One region of the Paenibacillus sp. FSL L8-0663 genome, then DNA from elsewhere that is predicted to be linked to it. Evidence: riboswitches for the same ligand, from Rfam matches in the RefSeq annotation. Region 1 holds a riboswitch; each other region holds the start of a gene.
The links. A riboswitch is a leader RNA that binds a small molecule or an ion and turns the genes downstream of it on or off. The one in region 1 is predicted to bind cyclic di-AMP.
Positions count from the first base shown of each region.

Region 2: another riboswitch for cyclic di-AMP. It lies ahead of MKY75_RS19905 (TrkH family potassium uptake protein); the one in region 1 lies ahead of MKY75_RS00540 (C40 family peptidase).
Region 3: another riboswitch for cyclic di-AMP. It lies ahead of MKY75_RS13135 (3D domain-containing protein); the one in region 1 lies ahead of MKY75_RS00540 (C40 family peptidase).
Region 4: another riboswitch for cyclic di-AMP. It lies ahead of MKY75_RS06460 (hypothetical protein); the one in region 1 lies ahead of MKY75_RS00540 (C40 family peptidase).

Region 1 covers NZ_JBBOYM010000001.1:133,748-139,099, reverse strand. The annotation lists gene MKY75_RS00550 (M1 family metallopeptidase) at 1-1,826, shown strand, start outside; gene MKY75_RS00545 (hypothetical protein) at 1,838-2,665, shown strand; cyclic di-AMP (ydaO/yuaA leader) riboswitch at 2,942-3,079, shown strand; gene MKY75_RS00540 (C40 family peptidase) at 3,085-3,585, shown strand; gene MKY75_RS00535 (GNAT family N-acetyltransferase) at 3,888-4,394, shown strand; gene MKY75_RS00530 (4a-hydroxytetrahydrobiopterin dehydratase) at 4,473-4,772, opposite strand; gene MKY75_RS00525 (hypothetical protein) at 4,890-5,183, opposite strand.
Region 2 covers NZ_JBBOYM010000001.1:4,512,151-4,517,502, forward strand. The annotation lists gene MKY75_RS19895 (LysR family transcriptional regulator) at 1-650, shown strand, start outside; gene MKY75_RS19900 (potassium channel family protein) at 656-1,333, opposite strand; gene MKY75_RS19905 (TrkH family potassium uptake protein) at 1,352-2,692, opposite strand; cyclic di-AMP (ydaO/yuaA leader) riboswitch at 3,106-3,259, opposite strand; gene MKY75_RS19910 (CPBP family intramembrane glutamic endopeptidase) at 3,521-5,251, shown strand; gene uvrC (excinuclease ABC subunit UvrC) at 5,220-5,352, opposite strand, start outside.
Region 3 covers NZ_JBBOYM010000001.1:3,071,188-3,076,539, reverse strand. The annotation lists gene MKY75_RS13145 (ABC transporter substrate-binding protein/permease) at 1-782, shown strand, start outside; gene MKY75_RS13140 (amino acid ABC transporter ATP-binding protein) at 769-1,491, shown strand; cyclic di-AMP (ydaO/yuaA leader) riboswitch at 1,722-1,890, shown strand; gene MKY75_RS13135 (3D domain-containing protein) at 1,897-2,565, shown strand; gene MKY75_RS13130 (polysaccharide deacetylase family protein) at 2,759-3,565, opposite strand; gene MKY75_RS13125 (NADH:flavin oxidoreductase/NADH oxidase) at 3,871-4,893, shown strand; gene MKY75_RS13120 (PspA/IM30 family protein) at 4,982-5,352, shown strand, end outside.
Region 4 covers NZ_JBBOYM010000001.1:1,427,074-1,432,425, reverse strand. The annotation lists gene kdpB (potassium-transporting ATPase subunit KdpB) at 1-908, opposite strand, end outside; gene kdpA (potassium-transporting ATPase subunit KdpA) at 946-2,622, opposite strand; gene MKY75_RS25565 (potassium-transporting ATPase subunit F) at 2,772-2,849, opposite strand; gene MKY75_RS06460 (hypothetical protein) at 3,033-3,428, opposite strand; cyclic di-AMP (ydaO/yuaA leader) riboswitch at 3,544-3,716, opposite strand; gene MKY75_RS06455 (glutathione peroxidase) at 4,183-4,668, shown strand; tRNA gene MKY75_RS06450 (tRNA-Leu) at 4,814-4,896, opposite strand; gene MKY75_RS06445 (XRE family transcriptional regulator) at 5,239-5,352, shown strand, end outside.

The sequences.
Region 1 (5,352 bases):
TCCTGCCTGACCTGCCCAAGAACCCTCCACAACCCGCTACAGAAATCCTCAGCAAACGGGTGGTAGAGTACCACATTGATGTATCTCTGGAAAAGGGACAGGTTTTGCGAGGCACTGAGACACTGACCTGGAAACATCCGGGCAAGAAAACCGTGAATGATCTGTATCTTCATCTATACCCGAACGCCTTCTCTTCCATGGAAACCACCTTTATGAAGGAATCCGGTGGAAAGCTGCGCGGAGACACCATGCCCAAAGACGGCTTTGGCTCTATGACGCTGACTGAACTAAAAACAGAAGACGGTTTATCCCTCATGCATCGCATCCAATATGTGCAGCCAGATGACGGTAACGCAGGCGACCGTTCGCTCATGAAGGTGCGTCTACCCAAGCCAGTACGAGGTGGCGAAGAAATCACATTATATATGAAGTTTGAGGTAAAACTGCCTGCCATCTTTGCTCGTATGGGTGGGACAGATGATTTTGTAATGGCAGGACAGTGGTTCCCGAAGCTCAGTGTCTACGAGACTGCAGGACAGCGTGGACGCGCCGAGGAGGGCTGGAACCTCCACCAGTATCATGGTAACTCCGAGTTTTATGCCGATTTTGGAATTTACAGCGTACGGATTCGGGTGCCTGAAACTCATATCGTAGCAGCGACCGGATTTCCCACCCGTGGTGGCGTCCGACAGAACGGACAAAAAATATATCAATTTTATGCCGATGATGTACACGATTTTGCCTGGTCCGCTTCACCCAACTTTGTAGCCGTAGAAGAACCCTTTTCTTCTGCTGAAGTCCCTGGTGTCAAAATCAAGCTCTACCTTGACCCATCGCACAAGGAGCTCAAAGGACGCTATATGAGCGCAGCGAAGGCCGCTCTTTTGTACTACAGCAAATGGTACGGGCCTTATCCATATTCCACCCTGTCCATCGTGGTTCCACCTAAATCAGGCAATGGAGCTGGCGGCATGGAGTATCCGACACTCATCACGGCCGCTGCTGCGGGTAATCTCAATCCTGGCTATAGTCTGGAACGGACATTAGTTCATGAGATTGGACATCAATATTTCTATGGAATGGTAGCCAATAATGAATTTGAGGAGCCGTGGCTGGATGAAGGCTTCACCTCCTATGCAGAGGAGCGACTTATGGAGCAAGAATATGGGCTTACCCCCAACTTGCCATTACAATCGGGACAGGTATCCTCCCCACAGCCGCTAAACCGTGAGTCATGGAAGTACGGCTCGGCTGCTGAGTACGCGCAAAATGCCTACTCTCGAGGCAAGCTGGTACTACGGGGCATTGAACGTCAGGTGGGTATAAAAAAAATGGATCGCATTATGCGGACCTACGTCCAGACGTACCGATTTAAGCATCCGTCCTCACAGGATTTTCAACGTATCGTGGAGAGAGTCACCGGACGCTCATGGAGCCACTATTTTGAACAGTATGTATATGACGGCCAGATGGCGGACTTTTCAGTGGATCACATCACAAACCACAAGCTGGAGAATGGATATGAAGCAGTCGTGACGGTCAGCAAAAAAGGGGCGGATTATCCCAAGATCCCTGTCCAATTTACCTTCAAGGATGGAACCACGAAATTCAAGGCTTGGGACGGTGCGGGCAAAAGCACAACTTTTCGGATCAAAAGTACTTCTCCCGTTTCCTATGTAACCCTTGATCCCCTATATACCATTGCACTGGAGAACAAGCATATTAACAATACCCTAAAAGCCGAATTGGACGAAAAGCAACAAACCCGTTGGAGTATAAGTGTAACCAAGCTGTTGGAGACACTGCTTGGAAGTCTGTCATGGTGAGGTGTCTATAGATGCGGACTGTTATAAAAGAGGGCTGGGCGCTGGTGCGCATACGATTCTATATCGTTATCATTTTATTTCTGTATCGACTACTGTGGGGGGTGTTTCTCTATCGACTGGTGCAGTCTGCCGTTATCCCGCTATTGCTCCGTTATCCTGATCAGGGTCAAAACGAGCTGGGACAGACCTTGTTTTGGATGGAGAGCCAGATTGCTCTGATGGACAGCCGGGAAGTACATGTGTATTTGTGGATACTACTAGGGGCGACTGTACTACGCATACTAATCACTCCCTTCATTAGAGCCGGAATATATCAAAGCCTGCATACCGATGCGACTGAGCCGCAAAGCCTGTCCTTTTTCAAAGGTATGAAACGCCATGGCATGTCGTCGCTGTTGTATTACATCATCGAGTTGGGACTGCTGCTGATTCCCGCCTTTTGGGTAGTACCGAGACTCTACCCTATTGTAGCAGGTACGCTTCAATCTCCCTCTTACCTGCTGCACTTGTTGCCCTATGCCATGGGATGGATGGCATACGGATGGTTCATTCGGCAGTGCATCCTGTATATGCAACTAGGCACTGTCGGTGGTCACGCCATACTATCGTCCCTGCTCGCCTTCTTTCGCCAGCTTCTCCCAGCTGTCGGTATATCCCTTTTGCTCGGTGCTTGTGTGCTGTTGGTCTTCGGTCTATTTGGCACCGTGGCAATGATTTGGACTGGCATGCTCGCGCTCATTCTCCAACAATCGTATCATTTTGTTACTAGTCTGGTCAGGCTGTGGCATATCAGTTCGCAGTACAGACTATGGCATACCGATATCTCCAGTAGAAGCTAAGCCCTTCCTTTATGTTAATCACTTCATTTCCGTCTGTCGAAAAAACTTTATGCATAACCGCGCAAACGGCACATAACTGAATACTGTTAACAAGATCTGTTCCTGGGACATTAGGAGCAGATTTTTTTTGTAACTTTTTGCAATGAAACATTTGCCAAAGCCAGCCGACTTTGTTACAATAATCGCAGTGAACTGATAGTAACAACTTTGTAATCTTTATTGTAACCTTTATCTCAAAAATATCGTTATTGTGAATACTGCTCTCCAAGGTGCACATCTTAAGTAAAGCCTAATTCCTGGCACCTAGGAAGCGGGGGAACCAGTTTGGGTGAATTGATCTCGCAACAGAGTGGTCATAGGGGAACCTTCTACCGAATCCTTAAGCTAACCTCGCAGGCATTGGAAGGGGTATATTTTTTTTGAAGAAGAAGCTAACGATCGCAGCTATGAGTCTTGCCATTGCCTTTACATCTTTTACATTCGGTGGCGGCAGTGCATTTGCAGACTCCAAGATGGACCAGGTCATCCAAGATGCCAAAGGAACGAACTACAGAAGCGGAGGCACTACACTCGAGGGATTCGATTGCTCCGGCTTCACAATGTATGTATTCAACAAACTGGGAATTAAACTTCCGCATCAATCTGGATCACAATTCAAAATGGGATCTTCTGTATCCCGCGATGAAATGAGGCCTGGGGACCTGGTGTTCTTCAACACCACAGGAAGAGGCATTTCCCATGTAGGTATCTTCGTAGGTGAAGGGAAATTTGCCCACTCCTCGACTTCACGTGGTGTAGTAGTTAGCTCACTGAACGAAAATTATTACGCTAACCGCTATGTCGGTGCAAAAAGAATTATGAGCACAGACGCTTACCATTCTGTAGCTTCAGATATTCCTGATGACGACAACGTAGAATAACTAACGCACAGCAAGCTAACTCTAGCCGCAATTTGATTCTGCCGGAATCGAATTGCGGCTTTTTATGTCCACAACATCAGCAATGATTATCTTTACTGACGAACTGACACCTCAAAAGGTTTCAATTTTAGCGAACATCGTCGGTTTTACCGTCACCGCTGGGGGAGCATATGAGCAGTAATTCCTTCTTATTGAATGTATACCCGTCTTGGGTATAAAATAAACACGCTTGCTATTCCCCTGCAACTTGTCTACAATCTGTTGTTAATGATTGAAGCACCTGTAAAAGGAGGATGGAACACATGCCGGCCTCAATATCCAACTATCGGATCGTACCGATGGACGAGCATCAAGCGGCTGCAATCTGTGAGTGGCGCTATGATCCACCTTATAACATATACGGTTGGCTCCCCTGGGAACAAATGAAGGCGCTTGAAGTCGAATTTGGGAGTCCCACGCTTCGCCAAGAGCAATATGTTGCCGTACTGGATGAAGAGAACAAGCTGACAGGATTTGCTCAATATTTTCCTATGATCGGTGTGACCCGGCTAGGTCTTGGAATGCACCCTGACAGATGCGGACATGGCAAAGGATCAGATTTTGTCCGTGCCATTGCAGAGGAAGCCCAACGACGCAACCCGAAGAATGAAATTGATCTAGAGGTGCTCACTTGGAATGGGCGTGCTATTCGGGCCTACAAGGCGGCTGGATTTGAGCTTACAGATACCTATGAACGCCAGACTCCCGATGGCAAAAAACCGTTTTATTGTATGGTATATCGTCCAGACCACCCAACCCAGGTTCTATGATAAAAGCGCCTTCGGCATACAACCACGATGTTGTATAGCGAAGGCGCTTTTATCATCATACGACAGAACATTACAAGCTCAATGACTGCTACGCATTTTTTCAAAAGCTTCATTATATTGTTGGGCTTCCTTAATATCCACGGCCATAATACCGCCATCGTCCCAAGAGGTCAAACGCAGAGTCACGGTCTTGTAATCAATCGTAATAAATGGATGATGATTGAATGCTTCAGATATAGCGGCAACTTCATCCACGAATGCAATCCCTTTCATAAAACTGGAAAAATTATATTTCCGAACGATCCAACGTCCTTCCTCCAGCTCCCAGCCCTCCAGTTTCTCCAGATGTGCTTCAATCTCTTCTTGTGTAAAAGGCATGTTACGAACTCCTCCCCGTTTATACGGAAGCCTTTCGACCGCTTAAATACGGCCAAAACTACGATATATTGGTGTACATATTACCACGGCCCCGTTGATAAATCCATAAGACGGACCTCAAATCAAAGGGACTGACGTCAGCTCCTCGTCCCCAATCAGTACATAGATACGATGCTGCTCCGGCTCATAGATCACAACGCCACTCCCTACAGTGATTGTGGGCTCTGTACCCAGTGCATAAAATAAGTCTTCTGCCAAAGCTTCATTGACTTCCTGACGTCCCGCCGGGTCCAGCCTGTCCCAATCTTCTGCTTCCATCTCAAAAAATTCATAGCTATCTGGGATGCGCCCCACAGCCTCTGTCAAATCGTTCAAAATTTGTTCATACTCACGTCCATGCTTTACTCCCATGCCATTTCCTCCAATGGTTCCGCCATTCAATACATAATCACCTTATTATACCGGAAATTCGCACTTAACAAAAAAGAGAGTTTTGTCGATAAATACTATAATCCGTCTTGTAATGACGCGCTTGGGGCAAGGACGACCCCGGCGGCATGAAAGGATTCAAAATCTATTC
Region 2 (5,352 bases), 4.4 Mb from region 1:
ATGAAGCCCAGAGTATGCTTACACTCGGCGCAAGTCTCACGACACTCCAGACAACGCTGCCTACCCTTGTCGAAGCTTTTATGAGCAAGCATCCTCAAACCGAGCTGAAGCTGCTCACCGGTAAAACCCATGAAATCGTCGCCTTTGTACGTGACAAAAAAGCAGACGCCGGTATTGTCGGGTCTGCCATTCATGAAGTCGGACTGCGTTGCATTCCGCTATTTGACGATCATTTGGAGCTCGTTGTTCCCATTGGACATGAATTAACCGTTAAGACAGGAACGGCCTCGATGAAAGATCTGCAAGGATTGCCGATGATTATTTTCTCCAAAGGAACCTGGTACCGCAGTCTGACGGATGACTTGTTCCAGCGCAGCGGCATCATGCCGGATATCCGCATGGAAATCGACTCCTTCGAGGCGATTGTACGCCTGCTTCCAACCTGTAAGGCTTCCGCCTTGCTACCCAAATCCTATTTGCGTAGCGAACTGCTGCGGGATAATGGACTCACTGCATTGTACTTGCCCGATTTGAAGGAGACACGCCGAACGACCTCCCTCATTTACTCGGAGACGACCGATCTCGGTCCGACAGCACGACGCTGGATTAGCGAGACACGTGCGTCGTTTGCAGGCTATCGTATGGTGTAGAGAGTTTAGCCCTCTTCATTGACATTAACAACCTCATCCTCAAAGCGGCCGATATTGTCATTTGAGCCGATGATGACCATAATATCGTCTTCTTTTAGCCGATCCATAGCCGTCGGTGCGATCAAGATACCGTTCGCCGTATGAAGCGCCACGACACTACAGCCAAAGCGGGTGCGAGCATTTAGTTCTGCAAGCGTTTTGCCGTTCAGACATGCAGGTACATTGAGTTCCACAATACTGTATTCCTTAGACAACTCCAAATAATCGAGCAAATTAGGCGTGACTAGCTGGTGAGCCACACGGATACCCATGTCCCGTTCTGGATAAATAATCCGATCCACACCGAGCTTTTCTAACGCACGCCCGTGCAGCACAGATATGGCTTTGGCTACGACCTTTTTCACACCCAGCTCCTTCAGCAAAATGGCGGTCAGGATGCTTACCTGGATGTCATCACCAATAGCAACAATGCCGCAATCGAAATTACGGATGCCCAGTGATCGCAATGAGTCTTCATCGGTAGCGTCCGCCACGACAGTATGTGTCAACATCTCACTCATACTGTCCACAACATCCTCATTCCGGTCAATGCCTAGCACCTCGCACCCCATATCCACCAATTGCAAAGCTAGGCTTGAGCCAAACCGCCCCAAGCCAATAACTACAAACTGCTGCGTTTTCATGTCTACTCGAAAACTCCCTTATCCTATAATCATTTTACCTTCCGGATGACGATATAATTCTTTACCCTTTTTCGGCCCCAGTGCATAAGCTAGCGTGAGTGGCCCCAGTCTACCTGCAAACATCGTCAGGGTAATCACCAGCTTGCCTATGACTGTCAAATCAGGTGTAAGCCCCATCGACAGCCCCACCGTACCAAACGCAGACACCGTCTCGAACAAGATCATCAGAAAATGATGATCTTCGGTTGCTGACAAAATCATCGTCACCCCGATCACGAACAGCAGCCCCAGCAGTGTAATGGTCAAAGCCTTGTAAATTCGTCCCTGCGCAAGTCGATACCTGAACAGCACAATATCTTCCCGCCCCCGCAGCATCGAAATCACTGCTCCAATGAGCAGCGCGAATGTTGTGGTCTTAATCCCGCCTCCAGTGGAGCCAGGAGAAGCCCCGATAAACATGAGTATGATGATAAAAAACTGCGTAGCCTGCCGCAAGCCTGCAATGTCCAGTGTATTGGCACCTGCGGTACGGGGAGTAACAGACTGGAATAAAGATCCCAGCAGTTTACCACCCCAATCAAGCGAGCCAAGAGTCTTTGGATTCGTAAACTCAAACACAAAAATCACGAGCGTGCCGACTACAATCAGAGCGCCCGTCATGCTGAGTACCACCTTGGTATGCAAGGACAGTCTCTTACGCTTGCGATATTCTGCCAGGTCCGACATCACTACAAAACCAATGCCGCCTGAAATAATCAAAAACATGGCTGTAAAATTAACAATCGGATCATATACATAACCTGTTAGGCTGCGAAAGTGCCCGAATAAGTCAAAACCAGCATTGTTAAACATGGAGATGGCATGCCAAATCCCAAAATAAATCGCCCTGCCTACAGGCATATCAAACGACCAGCGAATCGCAAATATTACAGCACATATGCCCTCAATGACCAGCGAGTACAACAGCACCTTACGGATCAATCCGACAATTCCTTCGACAGAGGTCTGATTCATCGCTTCCTGTAAAATGAGTCGCTCCCGCAAGGAAATCCGACGTTTGAACACCAGCGCGATTAAGGTAGCCATGGTCATAAAGCCCAGACCGCCGATCTGAATGAGCGCCACGATAACAACTTGACCAAAGGTTGTAAAAAAGGTCCCCGTATCCTTTACGACAAGCCCTGTAACACAGGTCGCGGAAGCGGCAGTAAACAAAGCGTCTACAAACGCAAGTGGCTTTCCTGTTGTATTGGAGATCGGCAGCATTAACAATAAACTACCTATTAGAATGATAATGGCAAAGCCCGCAACGAATATCTGCGGTGGAGAAAGCCGGAGCCAGCTTGCATTGGGATTCATCTATTCATCACTTCTCTCCTAATTCTTAAAACTATAAAAACAGTGATTTAATACGGTGTAAGCTTGCTACGCGTTCCATTTGATCTTCCGATCGTCGTTGCCCCTGAATTTTTTGATTTTTCCAAACCTTAGTTAACTATAATTAGCATTCCCTGAATACAGGAAGAATGCATGTCAAGCACTACTCGGTCCCCTGTGCTATTGGCGGGCAGTAGCGAAGGGGGCAGAATTGTTCTGAAGAAGCGAAGCGTTTGCCTTTATCTCCGGATTTTAACCATTAAAGGGGGTATACAATCAAAAAATCCGGGGATAACAGCAATCGGAAGAATAATCTGCACCCGCAGCGGTCTATCTAACCAATCCAAACACTTTTATACACACAAAAAAAGACACCGGAAAACCGAGTGCCTGACTTGGTTCCTGCTCATAGCCTACGAGGTTAGCTGACGGATTCGGGCAGCACAGTATGCCCTATTTACACTTCCGATCCACCAGTGATCGGCTGTAAAATTCACCCCAGTAACATGGTTCCCCCGTTTTCCCATAGAAATTCGGCTCAACTGTATATCATTACCTATGTATTTTATAGGCATTGCCTCAAGATTATAATCCTTCTATATCCAGATCACAAAACCGATTTCGTCGAAAAAACGTGAAATTGGCTTTATTTTGCGAATGGGCATCGTTTAATCGCAGCTTATCTTATTTTATTGGAACTTTAAAGTGCTTTCACTCTATTTTCATGAATATCGCTGGTCTGTTGGCGGGAACCTGTGCAGTATGATATCTTTAATGGATGTTCTTATTTACAGATTAAGGAGGAAACTCATGAATCCTATCGGGAAACCGGTCGTGCTCACGGCCAACTTCAAAAAATTAGGCTTGCTGGGCGGGATTGGCCTGATTTGCTTTTTTATCTTTCAATTGCTTATTCCCTCGCTTAGCAATCCGAGTCCAGAATCAGTAATGAATGCAAAGGTCATCAGCAAACAAGAAGCGGTCATACACGCATTGGACTTCGCCCGCTCCGAGCTGGGATATACTGAATCACAGCCAGAGGAGCCTCTGGTAACCTATCAGGCCGAAACAGATTTGTACGGTTATTTATCTAGAGAAAAACTGCTTCAACAGTACGACCGTACATGGAAGAAAAATTACCCTTACGAAACCTTTCGGGTCGATCTGCCTGAATCCTCAGCGAAGAGCAAGCTGCAAATTCATGTAGATTTATCCACTGGGAAGGTCGTTAGTTTTAAACGGATCACCTCCAGCACCAATTACACGCAGGCTGATATTTCTACGGATGAACAAGCACGTAACAGGCTTGTACGTGTGGCTGAGGACGGCATGACGCTTGAAGCCAAGGAGCAGGCGGCCGCTGTATGGGTGAAGCGCTTTGGCTTTAAGCCGTCGGACTTGAAGCTCGCGACCACTGAACAAGAAGGCGGATTAAAGTATACCGTAGACGATAAAAAAATTGGCGCCTCGGTACTTACACTGGCTTTTACTTTTGAAGACGGTGATGTTCGCTCCTTCACTCAAAGCTTTTCGGCCCCGTCATCCTATACCGATTATATCGAAAAGCAAACATTTTGGGCGAATTGGATGACCTATGCGGGTTATGCCCTATTTAGCTTTGTGCTGGGTGTACTTGCCATTGTGTATGCGTCACTCACCCGACGACATACTTCATTTGTACGCGGCATTGTTCTATCCGTTATATACTTTATTGCTAGTATAGCTGGGACCATGAACATGCTGCCTTTATTGCAAGCAGAAGCAGGCGGTAAGGGCATGCTTCTATTTCTTATGGTTTTCCAGATTGGTGTTACCTTCGTCATGGCTGTAGCGCTCTACTTCTCCTTGGTCGGCGGTGACGGACTTATGCGTCAGGTTGGACTGAATGCATGGCCACGTGCGAAAGAGCCGGGCTACGGGCTGTATGTGCTTCGCAGTATGTATGTTGGCTACTTGTGGGCCTTTATTTTGCTCGGGGTACAATCCATTTTATTCTTTATACTGGAGCGCACATTTAATACATTCTCCACCACAGATGCCACGCAATCCCCTTACAATATGGCTTATCCATGGCTACTGCCGATTATGGCCTGGATGGCAGGTATTGGTGAAGAGACTGTCTACCGTCTGTTTGGTATTCCGATGGTCAAAAAAATAGTGAAAAATACTTTTGTTGCTTGTCTGATCACCACGCTGATTTGGGCACTGGGACATACACTTTATCCGATCTATCCAGTGATTTCCAGACCTATTGAGCTGACTTTTCTTGGTTTGCTGTTCAGTTTTGTGTTCCTGCGTTACGGCTTTATTGCCGCCATGTTCAGCCACGTTATTTTTGACAGCATTCTAATGGGACTTAGTGTGATGAGTCTGGGAGATACTGTGAACGTGAGCGCGGGCCTATTCTGGATCTTACTTCCAGCCATTGTGGGTTACATCATTTATTGGTTTAGTCCTAAAAAGCCAAATCGAATGATGTTTGAACCTATACAAAAAGAGGAGTCGCATTCTACGACTCCTCCTCCCGAAGGGCAGCTATAATCTGACGCGCAAGCTTATCCCCAATAGAGAGAGGCCGGAAGTCTTCGACACTGGCCTCTCTTATTTTTTTGAGCGATCCAAAATGCTTAAGCAGTAACTTA
Region 3 (5,352 bases), 2.9 Mb from region 1:
GGAACGCAGAATTGCTTGCCTCTGTAAATAAAACGTTGGCTCGCCTGAAAGCGGACGGGTCGATTGAAAAGTTTTCTACAGAAGCGAGTGCACTCTCGGCAGATCGACAGGTTTCTTCTAATAACATCGTAGATATTTTTTGGAAATACCGCAGTCTTTACGCTACGGGTATTGGTTACACTCTGTTGCTGTCTGCACTCGGAGTACTGTTTGGATTTATCATTGGTCTGATCGTATCCTTGCTGCGGATGAGTGGTATACGCATCATTGAGTGGTTAGGTACCACATATGTGGAGATCCTGCGTGGCACACCTATGCTGGTGCAGCTCATGATCATTCACTACGGGATTGCTTTGACGCTGGGTGTCAATTTTACTCCACTCCAGTCCGGTATAATCACATTGTCTCTGAATAGCTCGGCATATCTGGCTGAAATTTTCCGTGCAGGTATCCAGGCAGTAGACCGTGGACAGATGGAGGCTGCACGCTCATTGGGTATGGGACGAGGCAAAGCTATGCGTCACGTCATTTTGCCGCAAGCGTTTAAATCTATTTTACCTGCTATCGGTAATGAGTTTATTACAATTATTAAAGAATCCTCCATTATTTCGACTATTGGTATGGTGGATATTATGTATCAAGCCCAGGTCATTAAGAATATTACCTATGAAGGATTAAGTCCGTTCATAATCACAGCCGCTATTTATTTTGTAATGACATTCAGCTTGTCTAAGCTGCTTGGTTTATGGGAAAGGAAGTTGAGAGCCAGTGATCACCGTTAAACAATTGCGTAAATCGTTCGGCAAGAATGAGATTTTAAAAGGCATTGATATAGATATCGCCAAAGGAGAAGTTGTCGTTATCATCGGTCCCAGCGGTTCGGGGAAGAGTACGTTTTTGCGTTGTATGAATCTGTTAGAACAGCCGACGGATGGGGAGATTTTATTTGAGGGCGAGCCGATTACAGCTCGTGGTCATAATATTAATGTAACCCGGGAAAAAATGGGGATGGTGTTCCAGCATTTTAATCTGTTCCCACACAAAACAGTGTTGCAGAACCTGACGCTTGCACCGACGCAGGTTAGAAAACAGTCAGGTAAGGAAGCGGAAAAAATTGCATTAGAACTCCTGCGTACCGTGGGGCTCGAGGATAAGAAGAATACCTATCCGAACCAGCTATCCGGTGGTCAGAAGCAACGTATTGCGATTGCGCGTGCTTTGGCCATGCAGCCGCACGTAATGCTGTTCGATGAGCCGACTTCTGCATTGGACCCTGAAATGGTTGGAGAGGTTCTGGATGTAATGAAGAAGCTCGCCGAAGGCGGTATGACAATGGTAATTGTAACGCATGAAATGGGCTTTGCCCGCGAGGTAGGCGATCGAATTATCTTTATGGATAACGGTCAAATTGTGGAGCAGGGTGCACCAGACCAGGTATTTGGCACTCCAAGCCATGATCGCACTCGTGATTTTCTTGCCAAAGTATTGTAAGAAAGTACTGATCTAATCATAAAAGAGCTCTCCGTTGACGGAGGGCTTTTCTTTTTTTGTCACCATTTCCCCATACTTTCGTAACAAATATAAATTTCTTGATGACAAAATTGTAACGAGTGTAGTATGATGTTCAGGGTTCCCAACATTTTCATGCGGATAAGGTTACAAAATTGTGATATTATGCAGTAAGCCAAAACTTACCGGGACAGCATGCGGTTAGACAAGCGCTGAAATGCTGGCCCAAACTATGGGAAGTGCGGGGGACGTAACAACGGCAGCCATTCCGATACGTCATAAGACGATGAGGAATATGCCTAGGGGTGAATTGCACGAGCATAGGGCTTCTCCTGAGTCCGAATCCGACAGCTAACTTCGCAGGCATAAAAGAGGAGGTACATATCTTTGAAACATTTAAAACATATTGGTAAAACGATGAAAATTGCGGTGCTTGCCGCAGCTATTGCAGGGTTGGCACAGACAGCTGGAATAGCGGATGCTGCCTCGCTTCACACTGCCAAAGAGGGCGATACCTTCTTTTTGCTTGCTCAGCGTTATGGAGTATCGGTAGACGAGCTAACAAAGGCTAACCCAAACATTGCCTCCAGCAATATATATGCAGGTCTGCAAATTAAGGTGCCTGGCGAAAAAAGTGTAAAGGCAGCTTCGGAATCGAAGCCGCAGCTTCTTACGGAGAAAGCAGCAGCGAATGAGGCGCCAACGATTGAAGCTTGGGGTAAAACATTCAACTATAGCAAAATAGTTGACGTTAAGGCTTCAGCGTATTCTGCCGCAGCCGATGAGAATGGTAAATGGGGCGCAGTGGACTACTACGGCAATCCGCTTAAACTAGGTACAATTGCGGTAGATCCTAACGTCATTCCGATGGGCACGAAAGTACTGGTTACAGGCTACTCCCATCCAGGTTTGCCGGATCATTCTTTTGTAGCTGTCGCTCGCGATCAGGGCAGCGCCATTACAGGAAAGCGGATTGATATCTTTATTCCAGGCAACAAATCATTTGTGAACGACTTTGGATTTCAAAATGTGAAGCTGTACGTTATTGATAAATAGCATTGTACGTATATACAGTTTAATTAAACATAATATATATTATGTAAACATAACGCCTATATCCGTATATATCTAGGTCGGACTCTTATCAGGTCCTATCCGTAAAAAGGCTGTCTTGACGAGCAGAATACTTCTGCTGGTAAGACAGCCTTTTTACGTTGCTTTAGCTTGGACCTCAATTATAAACATACTGTTATTTTCGTTCCGATGTGTGGAGTAGCCGGGGGACTGTCACAAATTTGTAGCCCTTAGCTTTTAGAGAGTGAATTAGACCCGGCAAAGCTTGGATAGTGCCTTGCAAGTTGGAACTTTGACCTCCACCAGCGTGCATTAAAATAATAGAGCCAGGCCCTGTAGCTGGAATCACATTTCGCTGAATTTGTGTTTTACTTAGTCCCTTCCAGTCGAGAGAGTCTACATTCCAGTTGACAATCATGTAGCCATGACGACGTGCCCACTTTATTTGAGGCTCTGTAATTTCACCGTAGGGTGGACGAATCAACTTGGGGCGAAAACCTGCGCTGGCTTGTAAAATACGTTCTGTTTTTGTAATCTGGTTGCGAAAGCGTTCTGGTGTAGCCTTCCTAAAATCCGGATGAGTATAGGAATGATTTCCTATAGCATGGCCTTCACGGATAATACGACGTATAATCCCCGGATGCTTTTCCGCACGGTGACCGACGATGAAAAAGGTGGCTTTGATACCGTTGGCGTGTAATACGTCCAAAACCTGCGGCGTATACCTAGAATCGGGCACATCATCAAAGGTTAAGGCAATTTGGCGGGTGTGTGGGCCGCACATTTTAAAAATGTCCGCATGTTTTTTACGCAACATTGCTAATGTAGGAGTAGCTCGATCTGTACTCAGATGTACAGAAGAAGCAACAGCTGCTTCCTTGGGATGGGGCGTTCCGATCTTGGGAGGCGCATCCGCGTGAACGGGTAAACTTGAAAATGCTAGTAACAGTGCCAAGCATGGCAACACTCCCCTGTACGGCATATGTATCCCCCCTTTTCGTGCAGTGGTACCTAGTGGTGCTCTCGACTATTATGTACCTGTCCTATTAAAAATATGCTGGTTACCAAGTTAGGCTCATAAACGTCTGGAAAGAAGTTCGCGATGAAATGATTATCAATGAAGATGATGGAGCTAAACGTACATATTCTCTTAAACATGACCGAAAACAAGAGCATTTTCGCAAGTTTTAGCCTTACAACGGATTCGGTATCCCGTGACAGCTGGTGTATAATGGGGTTGCAATTCATAATTATACAGACATGGAATTGAAGGAAGGAAGGATAAAAGTGACCGACTTGTTTACTCCTTATCAATTAAAGGGGCTTTCTTTAAAAAATCGGATTGTTATGCCCCCGATGTGCCAATTTAGTGTGGAGGCCGAGGATGGAAATCCGACGGATTGGCATCATGTCCATTATGTGAGCCGAGCAGTAGGAGGTGCTGGTCTTATTATTGTGGAAATGACAGCGGTTCATCCTGATGGACGTATTACGGATCGTGATTTAGGTATTTGGAGTGACGAACATATTCCTGCATATCGTAAGATTGTAGAGGAAGTTCACAAGTATGGTGCCAAAATTGGCATTCAACTAGGCCACGCTGGACGCAAGGCCGAAGATGCTGAGCAACCTGTGGGTCCTTCTTCGATTCCTTTTAGCGAACGCCTTAAAAAGCCGCACGCCTTAAAGACAGCAGAAGTCAGGGAACTGGTTCAGGCATACAAAGAAGGCGCGCGCCGCGCGGTGGAAGCCGGTTTTGATACGGTTGAGATACATGGCGCTCACGGCTATCTGATCCATCAATTTCATTCGCCTTTAACAAATACGAGAGAAGATGAATATGGCCAGGATCTGTCACTGTTCGGTGTTGAGGTCATACATGCTGTTAAAGAGGTTCTTCCTGCTGATATGCCTGTGCTTATGCGGATATCTGCCAAAGAATACGTCGAAGATGGATATAATGTGGAATACATAACAGGTGTAGGGGAACGATATCGTGATGCAGGTGTGGACATTTTCCATATCTCTTCTGGTGGCGAGGGTCCAATTGGTTCTGGCGGAGGGCCGTCTGCGCGTGCTGGCTATCAGGTGGATTTAGCTCATACCGTCCGTGAAAAGCTGAATGTACCTGTAATTGCTGTTGGATTACTGGATGATTATGAAGACGCCCGTCGGGTTGTTCAGCAAAAAGAAGCTGATCTGGTAGCAATAGGCCGCGCCATGCTGCGTGATCCCTATTGGGCGTTGCATGCATCGCGGGAGCTAAAAGTACAGGCCGACATCCCAGAGCCTTACTTGCGCGGCTTTTAGATAATTTTTGAAACCCTCTTTGCAAAGCTTGCGTAAACATGTGTACAGAGCTTAAAATTTAAGCATTCAACTCTAGGAGGAACTTCACATGTCTATTTTCAAACGATTAAGAGATCTTACGATGTCCAACATTAACGCCATTATTGACAAGGCAGAAGATCCAGTTAAAATGACGGACCAATACATTCGTGATATGCAAGAGGACCTGGAAGATGCAGAGAAAGCGGTAGCCGCTCAAATTGCTATTGAAAAGAGATTCAAACAGCAATACGAAGAACAGGCTGCTTTGGTAAAGAAACGCGAAGAACAGGCACATACCGCTGCAAAAGCACAAAATGTAGATCTGGCCCGTCGCGCGCTGGAAGAAAAGAAATCTGCTGAACAAAAAATGAACGAGTTCAAAGCTGGTTACGAACAGAACAAAGCTGCGGCCGATAACCTGCGTGGCAAGCTGGATGA
Region 4 (5,352 bases), 1.3 Mb from region 1:
TCCAGAATCATCGTGTTGATATCCCCAGAAGCTTCTACCGCCTTGCCTGACATGGCCAGTACGTTAAACTGGGTGACTCGGTCCATACCGGCAATCCCGATAGCTGACAACAGTCCTCCAATCGTGGTCGGAATCAGACAGACTAGCAACGAGATCAGCACAGGAACAGGCAAATCAATGTTAAAATGACGGGCAATCGGCGCTAGCGTAACCACCACAATTAGAAAAATAATCGTCAAGCTAATCAGCAAAGTGTTCAGTGCAATCTCATTCGGCGTTTTTTGCCGCTGTGCGCCTTCCACGAGCGAAATCATTTTATCAATAAATGTCTCGCCCGGCTCTGTCGTAATTCGCACCTTAATCCGGTCACTGACTACTCGCGTCCCGCCGGTTACCGAGCAAAAATCACCACCCGATTCCTTGATGACCGGAGCCGATTCTCCCGTAATTGCAGATTCATCCACCGAAGCCAGACCTTCAATGACCTCACCATCGCTTGGAATCATTTCGCCCTGGGAGACAATAACCACGTCCCCCTTACGCAATTCGGTTGAGCTAACCACCTGAATGTCATTTCCGATGAGCTTGTTAGCTTGTGTATCCTGCTTGGATTTTTTTAAAGAGGCAGCTTGTGCCTTACCCCGCCCCTCCGCGAGCGCTTCGGCAAAGTTGGCAAAAAGCAACGTAAACAACAGAATAACAAACACGGCCAGGTTAAAGCCCATTTCCTTTCCAGTTCCAAAATAACCGGGAAACAGTAGCATTAGCAGCACGACCAATGTACCGATCTCCACGACGAACATGACAGGATTTTTCATCATGATCATCGGATTTAATTTTATAAAGCTATCCTTGATCGCATGCTTCAAGATGCTTCTGTCCAGCATGTGTTTGCGTTGTTCCTTCATGATCAAACACCCCGTTCATCCATTCTCATTTTCTTCTTCACATGGTCAAAAATTCAGCAACAGGTCCCAATACGATGACGGGTAAAAAGGTCAACGCACCAATCAGCAGCACGACCCCGATCAGAATGGCTCCAAATAACTTGTTGTCCGTGCGCAGTGTCCCCGTCGTCACCGGAGTCGGTGCTTTGGCATTCAACGAAGCCGCCACAGCCAACAATGCAATCATAGATACATATCGTCCGAAGAACATAACCATCCCCGTTGTCATGTTCCAGAATACGTTGTTATCCGAAAGACCTTCAAACCCCGAACCATTATTTGCGGCAGATGACGCATATTCATAGAGCACCTGAGTCAACCCGTGATAGCCAGGGTTAGTGACCGCATCGTATCCCCAATGACTCATAAATGCAAGTGCAGTTGGGGCGAGAATGAGAAACGGATGTACCAAAATGGCAATCGCGATCAGCTTCATTTCCTTGCCTTCAATTTTCCTTCCCATAAATTCTGGAGTTCTCCCGACCATCAGTCCGCATATAAACACACCCAGAATCGCATACATCAGCATATTCATCAGCCCGACACCCTTGCCGCCAAAAATGACGTTTAGCATCATTTCTCCCAAAGCAGCCATACCACCCAGTGGGGTTAGTGTATCATGCATATTATTGACCGAACCTGTCGTTGCCGCTGTCGTGACCGCAGTGAATAAAGCCGATTGTCCAATGCCGAAACGAACCTCTTTCCCTTCCATGCTTCCCTGAGAAGCATCCACACCCAGTGTCTGGATTAACGGATTACCTGTCTTTTCAGACACGTACGTAATGGATAGAAAAATAAGAAACAATACCATCATGGAGCTAAAAATAATCCAGCCCTGCTTACGATTACGGGCAAACAATCCAAAGGTATACGGCAACGAAGCCGGCATTACCCACATTGCCAAAATTTCCAGCACGTTCGTCCAAGGACTTGGATTTTCAAAAGGATGCGCAGAGTTAGCTCCCGCATAACCGCCCCCGTTCGTCCCCAAATGCTTGATGGACTCCAGAGAAGCAATAGGTCCCATAGAAATCTGCTGCTGTGTTCCGCTCAGCGTCGTAAGATCCGCCGTAGGCTGTAGCGTCTGCGGTACCTTCAATCCAACCAGCACCAGCGTTAGCACAAAGGCCAGCGGCAGGAAAATCCTTATAATGGCTTTAATAAAATCTTGAAAAAAATTGCCCATCCCTTCACCGCGCCGCGTCAATCCCCTCATAAAAGCCGCAGCAACCGCAAAACCGGAAGCAGCCGAAGTGAACATCATCATCGTGACGAACGCCATCTGTGTCAGATACGTAAGCCCGCTTTCTCCGCTATAATGTTGGAGATTTGTATTCGTCATAAAGCTGATTACCGTATTAAAAGCTAGTGATGCTTCCATATTACTGTTTCCCGCCGGATTACCGGGAAGCATTCCCTGTAAACGCAACAGCAAGTAGCTGATCGCCACAAGCACGACGTTCGTAGCAATGAAACTCATAACATACGTGGTCCATCGCATGCTCTCCACTTTCTTCAAACCTACTACCTTATAAATCAGCTTTTCTGTTCTGCCAAAAATCCGATCCGTCCGATTCGGTTCATTCGAGAATACATGATACATATATGTACCCATTGGCTTTACCAAGAGCAGCAATATAAGGATCACAATTCCAATTTGAAGCAACTCCATCCTCTATTCCTCCTTCAAAATGCTCCTGCGTTTGGAACAACAGACCCGGTTCAGACCATCTATGGAGTGCACACGTTTGCGAAAACCTGCTACCTATGATGCTTAATATTCAGATCTGTTGTTCCCGCCCGCTCTACCCCTATAGCTGACTAGAACTTTTCAGGGTTCAGGAGTGCGTAGATTAAATACATAAACACAATAGCCGTAAGCCCAAGTATAACAATCATCCTCTTCGTCCTCCTTTAGAGGTCTGCGCATCACACCAGCGTACAAACAGCAATATCACTCCATAACTCACAGCCATGACGAGCAGCATGTATATATCCATCATGTTCATAACCTCCGTATCGGTCCTCAGATCGCCATTCTTATTTCATCATAAAATCATAAAACAACTATGTTATAAGTGCTTATCCGTTCAGCAGAAAACCCACCTCTCCGTTCAATGTGTAGATCACATGGTCCGCTCCCAATCCCCGATAAATTCCTTGTGGATTACAGCCGTGCGTAATAACATAGATCGATTCCGATGTTAGTGGCCGACATATTTGCAGGAAACGGCAAGTCAGATTCAAGCTGTTCTCGAACAAATACACACTACCAATTTCTTTTTTTGGAAATTTCCATTTTCCCGCTTGCATGGTATTGATGCGGACAATGTGCTCCACACCCATTTTTTTGAGCTGTCGTTCCTCCTGGGCGCTATTCGTGAGAACTGCAAACGCCAATTTTTTGAACATAAGCAATTTCACAAAACTTCTGCCCGCTTCATTCGGTGCAGTGACAATAATTAACCGACCTTCCATCAGTAGCTCCTCTCCCGGTATAAAAAGACAACAAAAAGAAGCCGAAGGAAAAAGGCTTTCCTCCGGCTTCTGACATATCCATGATAAAATAAACCATGGCTGCACACGGCGGTTTGTTGCCTCTCCCTGTACGCTTACGAGGTTAGCTGTCGGATTCGGACGTGAGAGTCGCCCTATTTCTGGCACTTGACCGGAAAATTCACCCCATGAGACACACGGCTTCCGAAGCCGTACAGTCTCGATTGGTTCCCCCGCTTTTGCAACTGCAAAATTCAGCGCTATAGACATTTCGTTGTTGCTTCATTCAAGTTAATTTGAAATTACGTCTTGAATCATACACCCGCGCATGGAAGACTGTAAAGCTCAACTGCAGGGTTATAAATCGGGCTTTAGAGCATAGAAGATTAATAATAACGCTTACAATGCAACTATGCTTCTCACATCTCCTTTAATCTCTGTTTTTCATCCCTTTTTGAAAATGACAAGCATGTCAATATTGGCGTAGGGTAAAGCGTTATTGGCCTTTTTTTGTAAAAAGAGAAGAAAATACGCTATATGTACCAGCTAAACACCGATTGAACCCGCTTTTATAAGAAGAAACACCTTTATTCGCTCCATTTGCGGTGCGATTTACTGTTTTGAGCAAAATACGATTTTACAGCGCCTGAAGGCTTTATACAGCTTTTCCAGCCTTGCAACCCTTCTTTAAATTGTCTAAAATTTAATTGCTGAATATTGAATGAGGAGAGATGCTATGACCGTTTATGAATATGATGCGCAAACCCTGCAAGGGAAACAAATTCCGTTATCCACATTTGAAGGGAACGTTCTGCTTATCGTGAACACTGCCAGCAAATGTGGGTTAACCCCCCAATACAAAGCGCTACAAGAGCTATATGACCAGTATCATGAACAGGGGCTCGAAATTTTGGGATTTCCCAGCAACCAGTTTGCCAAACAAGAGCCAGGTTCCAATGAGGAGATCTCCGAGTTTTGCCAGATCAATTATGGTGTCACCTTTCCGATGTTCGCCAAGACAGATGTCAATGGCGATCAAGCACACCCCTTATTTCGCTACCTGACCCAAACAGCTCCGGGGGTATTAGGGTCCAAAGCGATCAAATGGAATTTCACTAAATTCTTAATTACAAGAGAAGGTAACGTATTTAAGCGCTATGCACCGCAAACCACGCCAGATAAGCTGGCGGGAGATATAGAGAAGCTTTTGCAGCAAAACTGACATTCTTCATTATCACAGTTAATAAACGACCTGTTGCAACCGTGGCTTCCGTGACTAAAGAATATAACGAAAAATACTTAACAAAAAAAGCACCCTTTCACGTAAACCGTGTCAGGATGCTTTTTTAACTAGGTCTTGCATATAATGCGGTCGAGAGGACTCGAACCTCCACGGGCGTACGCCCACTACCCCCTCAAGATAGCGTGTCTGCCATTCCACCACGACCGCAAATCATAATGTATTGAGGCAACAGATTTATTATACTCTCTCATCAACTATTTGTAAACAAAAATATTATAATTATTTTAACTTACATATATGAGCGATAATAATACCGTCCTGTATAAAGATAACCGCTTGCTGAACTATGCATTAATGTTGCCCCCTTACGGATTATCAGAACCACTTGGCACTTAACTAAGTAATTAATTTGACAAAATAACGTATTTACGATTGTAAAAACACGTATAAAAGTGTATCATAGTTTCAGATGGTTAATTCTAACATGTTTACTGATGATTATTATAACACACCAATTATTCCGTAAGAATCCGTAAGGGGCGATTTCTTTTGAACAACAAAATGCCTGTCACCTCCTTCGGGTGGGCCATCAAACAACGGCTTGTCGAACTTCGACTGGATCAGAAAACATTTTGTGAGACACACAATATTCCGCCTTCACGC